DNA from 3 places in the Pseudoalteromonas sp. Ld19 genome. Region 3 is predicted to be linked to each of the others. Evidence: predicted binding sites of a transcription regulator. Region 3 holds the regulator's gene; each other region holds the start of a gene.
What was found. The regulator sigma-54, encoded in region 3, starts transcription at its own class of promoters, with help from an activator protein. The targets are predictions, from matches to a motif close to GTTGGCACGNNNNTNGNNT.
Positions count from the first base shown of each region.

Region 1 (2,277 bases), on a different contig from region 3:
ATTAGAAGTGAAGGCGAGGGTACTTGGTATGGAAAGCCCAGACGCTGGGTACACTTTGGCGATGACACCCATTACATAGCAATAAGCGATCATGGTGAAGGTGAAAACAGAAACCTATCGGGTCATCAGGTGGGTTTTGCGCACTTTGCTTATGTAACTAATAACCTAGATGAGGTAATAATACGTTTAAATAAAGCAGGCTTTGTAATAAGTAAGGATGGCAGTGACAACCCATTTAGAAAAAACGTCTACTTTGTTGATCCGGCGGGTTTTGAAGTAGAGTTTGTCGAGTATTTAAGTGATATCCCCAGTGAAAGAAATAATGATTTGTAGCTTTATACTAAGCACCGTAAATTACGGTGCTTAAACATACTCAATATTATTGACGATTATTACCAGCTCCCAGCTGGGTTTTTAGCTCATTAGCAAAACTTATAAATTTTTCTTTTATGGTGCGTTTAATTTTTACTTCAACAGAGCCTAACACTGCTCTTCCTTCAATATGAATAGTGGGTCCTTGGCGCTTATTGAGCGATACCGATTTATTTTCAAGGCTACTTAAAATACAAAACATTTTAGACACTACGTTTACATGCTCCGGTACGTAAATTTCATCGCTGCCAAAAATACAATTAACGTGAATAGTCACATTTTGATGAGCAAAAATAGCGTCAGTAAAATCAAGTACCACCGAACCCATAAAATTGCTTAGATAAATATTTTTTGGCACAACCCATTGGCCACTTCGCTCGTTAGAGCCCAAGATGCTGCGTAGCGTAAAGTCATCATCACTGTTTTGCTGTGCACTGTAGTGTGGTGTGAACTGCGATTGTTTTTCGGCTTTGTATTGCTGATCGGTATTAAGTGTTAAATCTTCTACTAAGGCGAGTAGGGCTTCGTTATTAGATGCATCCATCGCTTTATCTAAGCGCCTTTCAAATGCATCAACAGAAATAATTCCATGACTGTAATTATAAATTAATTGATCAATGACTTGTTCGCGCACTTGCTCTATTGGACGGTCTTCAACTTTTACAGACATGGGCATTCCTTATTATATTCGCTATTAATATTGCTCTTGTTAGTTTGATTGCAAATCATATACCACTTATAAGTACTTTAATTATCAATGGGTTAATTTTTAACTCGTTTTTTATTTCGTTATATTAGCGATAGATTAACCAAAACAGCAATTATCTAGCTAATTTTACTATTTGAGAAAGTTTTACCGATAAGTCTGTAAATACTGGCATAGCCATAATCAAATTATTATCAGCATTAAGCTTAACTCATTGATTTTTAATATTAAATAAAGTTGGCCTAAAGTTCGCATTAATAAAAGTGTCTTTAATCAAAAGGAGAAAGATTATGAAAACATTTAACAAATCTATTATCGCGGCTTTAGTTCTTGGTTCTACGGCTATGAGTGCCCAAGCAAACAGCTGGGAAAACGAAAGTAAAGATGCTTGGATTGATGGTAAGGCAGAAACAGTTCTTCTTATGAACACTAATCTAAACAACTTTGACATTAATACAGATGTAAAAAATGGCAAGGTAGTACTTACAGGTAAAGTTGATAGCGAAGTAGAAAAAGAGCTAGCAGAAGAACTTGTATTTAGCCTAGACGGCGTATCTGGTGTTGACAACAGCCTTACAGTTGTTAAAAATATGGATACTAAACACACAGACAAAAACATGATGAACGATGATGATAACGACTTAACTGACGCTAAAATCACCACAGTAATCACAACGCGCTTCCTGTTTGACTCAGAAGTGGGCGGAACAGATATTGACGTTGATACCGACAACGGTATAGTAACCCTTAATGGTTCTGTAGAATCTGAAGCTGAAAAACAGCTAGCAGTTAAAATCGCTAAAAATGCTGAAGATGTTCGTGACGTAGTTGATGAGTTAACTATCGTTGCTGAATAACACAGTGTAGCTAAAACCCAGCATTGCTGGGTTTTACGTTTTTTATACCAATAACATTAAATCAGTGAGCTATTTAATGCTATAGAAAGGTCATATTTTTAATGAAATTGGTATTAATACTTAATTTAAATGGAGTTTTATCGTGGATATCATTCGTATAATATTATCTGTTTTATTGCCGCCGCTGGGTGTGTTTTTACAGGTAGGCTTAGGTTTACATTTTTGGTTAAATATTTTACTAACCTTGTTAGGCTATTTCCCAGGACTGATACATGCAATTTATATTATTGCTAAAAAGTAATACTGTTCAACCCGCTGCATAAGTCGCTGTGACTTGAAAAT
Region 1 is NZ_JBISHA010000022.1:281,674-283,950, reverse strand. It holds gene ACJJVZ_RS18175 (VOC family protein) at 1-333, shown strand, start outside; gene ACJJVZ_RS18170 (LiaF domain-containing protein) at 380-1,042, opposite strand; gene ACJJVZ_RS18165 (BON domain-containing protein) at 1,369-1,935, shown strand; gene ACJJVZ_RS18160 (YqaE/Pmp3 family membrane protein) at 2,078-2,236, shown strand.
Region 1: a site for sigma-54 is predicted at 1,315-1,333, ahead of ACJJVZ_RS18165 (BON domain-containing protein). Genes of this name have one in related genera too.

Region 2 (2,277 bases), on a different contig from region 3:
CAGTTTGTTGAGCATCAAGCCCTGTTTTACTTATCCACAATGCTGGATTCATAATAATGTCCTCACTTTAAAGCTAAACTATGCGTAATAACTGATCTTGACGTTCGTCAATTTGTTCAGCTGTTTTCATTAGTTTCACTTGTAATTCAAATTGGCGTTGATGGCTGATCATATCGACCATTTCGTGAACTGGATTCACATTCGACATCTCTAAGCTACCACTCAATACTTTTACATTGGCAGACGTCTCAACAGTTTGATCTGGCTTTGGTCTAAATAAACCATCATTGCCTTTTTCAAGCTGTGCGTTATTTGCTTCGACTACTTTAAGTCTACCTATCTCTTCTAAAAAAGTAGCGGGTGCGCCTTGCGGACGAACTTGAATTGCACCGTCTTCACTAAATGCAATTTTTTCAATTGGCACTGGTAATATAACGGGACCACCTTCGCCAATAACTTGACGACCACCGCTTGTAACTAGCATGCCTTCGGCTGTGATGTTGAGCGTACCTACTTTTGTATATGCCTCATTTCCTGATGCATCTTGCACACTAAGCCAAGCGTTATCACTCATTGCGATATCTAAGTCACGACCGGTTTGAATAATACCGCCCGATGCCATGTTTGAACCAGGACGTTCTTGCATTGAAAATACACGCGTTGGTAAACCCTCACCAAACGCTTGCATAGAACGCGCTTGTGCAAAATCGGATTTAAACCCAGTTGTATTAGCATTCGCCAAATTATTGGCTTTAAGTGCTAACCCTTGCAGGCTTTGTTTTGCACCAGACGCCGCAATGTAGACCATTTTGTCCATAACATCGACTCACATAAAAAATCTCTAATTAAGTAAATGCAAAATAGATGCCAAAGAAGTATGAAATTGAAATTGACGCGTTTTGAGGGAAATAATGGTAGTTATATCAAGCTAAAGGCAGCTATTTTGATGCAATCACTCTGTATTAAAAATAAAAAGGTGACACCACTTAAGCTAATTTTCTGTCTAATAATGATAAAAAATCGCTGTCGAAATAGATGATTTTTATATCCTATTATTCTAACTCCAGATAATAAAAAAGGCTGCAACAAGGCAGCCTAGTATTTAGTCGATAAAAATTTAAATTATCGTATCTGTAAAATGGCTTGCTGTAGTGTTGAATTCACTTCCAGCGCACGTGAATTGGCTTGGAAGTTACGTTGTGCACTAATTAAATCAACAAGCTCATTTGTTAAATTAACATTTGATTGCTCTAATGCTGATGAGTTAATTTTGCCAAATGCACCTGAATTAGCTTCACCGGCTATCGGCTCACCAGAAGTTAAACTTTTCTTCCAAGAAGTATTTCCGACTTGTTGTAGGCCTTGAGAATTAGAAAAACGAGTTAATGCGACTTGCCCTAAATAGGTAGAGTCGCCATTACTGTAAGAAGCAACAATTTTTCCATCTACGCCAATATCAATATTCGCTAATCGACCTACTGCGGCACCATCTTGATCTAATACTTTATTTTCAAAAGCCCCTGCATGCTGTGTTGGTATTTTTGAAGATGTACCAGCTTCGTCACGCCAATTTATTGTTACATTATTAGGAAAGCTTGCGCCATTACTCAAAAGTCCTGATATATTTGCGCCAGTTAACGTGACCGGGTTGAATGTATTTCCTGTATTTAATGCACCATTGGTATTAAGTGGTATGCCATTAGCATCAAACTGGAATGTTGAAATTGGGTTATACGGCGCTGTAGGTTGTGCACTACCATCTGGGTTAAATGGTTGACCGTCTAATGTGGCAAAGGTTTGCCATTCGTTAGCATTACCTGTAACAGTCGAGTCTGTTTTCACAAAATACAATTGCATTGTATGTGCTTCACCTAACGAATCGTACACGTTCGTTGAGGTAGAGTGAGTAAATGACCCCGTTTGAGTTGGGTCAAATGGCGTAATTGATGGTGGCGCTTTGGTTGAGTCCAATCTAAACGATGAATACACATTTGTTGTAGCACGCGGTGAACCAGATGAGTCAGGGATCTGAATTGCTGTAGAGGTACTCAAGCTCACCGATGTTGCATCGCCACTGACTGCATCAACAGGGAAACCTTGTAAAAAATTACCCTGTGAATCAACGATAAAATTATCTTTATTTAATTTAAATGCACCAGCACGAGTAAAGGTTTGATCTTGTGAGCCAAGCTCTGAACTAAGCGCAAAGTATCCATCACCACCAATAGCAAGGTCGAGCGAATTTTTCGTACCTAAAGTTGAACCTTGGTGAAATTG
Region 2 is NZ_JBISHA010000021.1:743,085-745,361, forward strand. It holds gene flgG (flagellar basal-body rod protein FlgG) at 1-52, opposite strand, end outside; gene ACJJVZ_RS15395 (flagellar basal body rod protein FlgF) at 74-817, opposite strand; gene flgE (flagellar hook protein FlgE) at 1,123-2,277, opposite strand, start outside.
Region 2: a site for sigma-54 is predicted at 854-872, ahead of ACJJVZ_RS15395 (flagellar basal body rod protein FlgF). Genes of this name have one in related genera too.

Region 3 (2,277 bases):
TACCAGTACTGCCTAGCTTTTCTCTACTTAGTAAAGCGCTAAGAATATCTTGTTGAGAAAGGTACGGAAGCTTATCGTGAGCAAGTTCGCTGATAAACTCTAAAATTCTTTTTTTGCTATTAAAAAGGACCGCAGCTTTGCTGCAGTCCTGGCATATAAGTGAGCTTAATTTCATCATATTAGTGTCGAGCAAGCTTCTCTTTGTGTTTAATTACTTGGCGATCGAGCTTATCAATCAACGAATCGATGGCAGCGTACATGTCTTGATGCTCAGTTGAGGCAAATAACTCAGCACCACTTACATGTATTGTTGCTTCTGCTTTTTGGCTTAGTTTTTCTACATCAAGAATGACATGAACATTATTAATATGATCAGAGTGTCTTTCTAGCTTCGCAAATTTGGTATTTATATAGTCTCTTAGTGAATCAGTTAATTCTACGTGACGACCAGTTAAGTTTAGTTGCATAAGCATTACCCTCTTTGTTTGCGTCTTAAATCAGACTTTTTCGCTGATTTGACGGTGGAATAGCCAGAGATTCGCGATATTTTGCGATTGTACGTCTCGCTACTTTAATTCCTTGCTCAGCCAATATATCCGCTATTTTGCTATCACTCAATGGTTTTGCTGAGTTTTCTGCAGCGATTAATTTTCTGATAAGTGCACGTATTGCTGTAGATGAGCATTCACCGCCATTTTCGGTACTTACATGACTTGAGAAAAAGTATTTAAGCTCAAATATCCCCCGAGGTGTATGCATATACTTTTGAGTGGTTACACGCGAAATAGTTGATTCGTGCATTTCCACCATTTCAGCAACATCATTTAAAACCATAGGTTTCATGGCCTCAGGACCATGTTCAAAAAAGCCTTGCTGCTGCTTAACAATACAGTTAGTTACTTTTAATAATGTATCGTTTCTACTTTCTAAGCTTTTAATAAACCATTTAGCTTCTTGTAAATGCGAGCGTATAAACTGGCTATCACCGCTTGATTTAACAGTGCGAGACATCGCAGCATATTGGCTGTTTACGCGAATTTTTGGCATGCTATCTGGATTTAGTTCAACAACCCAGCGGCCTTTAATTTTTTTCACTGACACATCAGGAATTACATACTCAGACTCTTCCCTAACAATAGTATCTGCAGGCTTTGGGTTTAGCGTATGGATGAGTGTCATTACTTCTTTAAGCTCTTCTTCTTTGAGCTTCGTTTTTTTCATTAATGTACGATAGTCGCGAGCTGCTAATAAGTCTATGTGCTCGGTTAAAATCATTTTTGTTTCATTAATATAGGGTGTTTCTTTATCAAACTGATTAAGCTGAATGCACAAACACTCTTGTAAACTACGCGCTGCTATACCGACCGGATCAAATAATTGAATGCGTTTTAAAACAGCTTCTATTTCATCAAGTTCAACTTCATTATCATCTTCGTTTTCTTGGTTGAAGCTTTCGAGAATCTCTTCACAACTTAGTGTTAAAATGCCTGAATCATCTACGGCTTCCACAATAGCAATCGCAATCGCTTCATCAGTAGGGCTAAATGGCGTTAGTTGAAGTTGCCACATTAAATACTCGTGGAGCGTTTCCGTTGATGCACCTTGGTATATAGACTCGTCTTCAGGCATTGGACCTGATGAAGAGGCTGGAGCTGCACTCATGTACTCGTCCCAGCTAACATCCATCGCCATGTCGTCACTTACCGTATCTTTAGCAAGTGCTTCGCCGCTGTCTTGTTCGTATTCGCTTGGAGCATCGTCGGCAGATGCGCTAACAGTTATATCATCGGTGTCTGATTTTTGTTCATTTTTACCTGCAGCGTCTTCAGAATAGTCTTGCTCCTCAACCTCTAAAAGTGGGTTGCTGTCGAGCGCTTCTTGTATTTCTTGCTGGAGATCCAATGTACTGAGTTGCAACAAACGAATAGCTTGTTGCAATTGTGGAGTCATTGTAAGTTGCTGGCCCATGCGCAGCTGTAGTGATTGCCTCATGTATCTCTAACAATCCTTTTATGTTGTTATAATTAATACTAGCAGATGCTTAAAGACATGGCGTAAATGTTACAGCCTAAATTGCTCGCCTAAGTAAACATCGCGTACTGTTTTGTCATTTAATACGTGTTCTGGAGTACCTGATGCAATCAGCTCCCCATGAGAAACAATGTAGGCTTTTTCGCAAACATCAAGGGTTTCTCTTACGTTATGATCGGTAATTAACACACCAATCCCACGATTTTTAAGATGTTCTATGATTTTTTTTATATCAAGTACAGAGAT
Region 3 is NZ_JBISHA010000017.1:258,022-260,298, forward strand. It holds gene ptsN (PTS IIA-like nitrogen regulatory protein PtsN) at 1-175, opposite strand, end outside; gene hpf (ribosome hibernation promoting factor) at 180-467, opposite strand; gene ACJJVZ_RS06325 (RNA polymerase factor sigma-54) at 493-1,992, opposite strand; gene lptB (LPS export ABC transporter ATP-binding protein) at 2,062-2,277, opposite strand, start outside.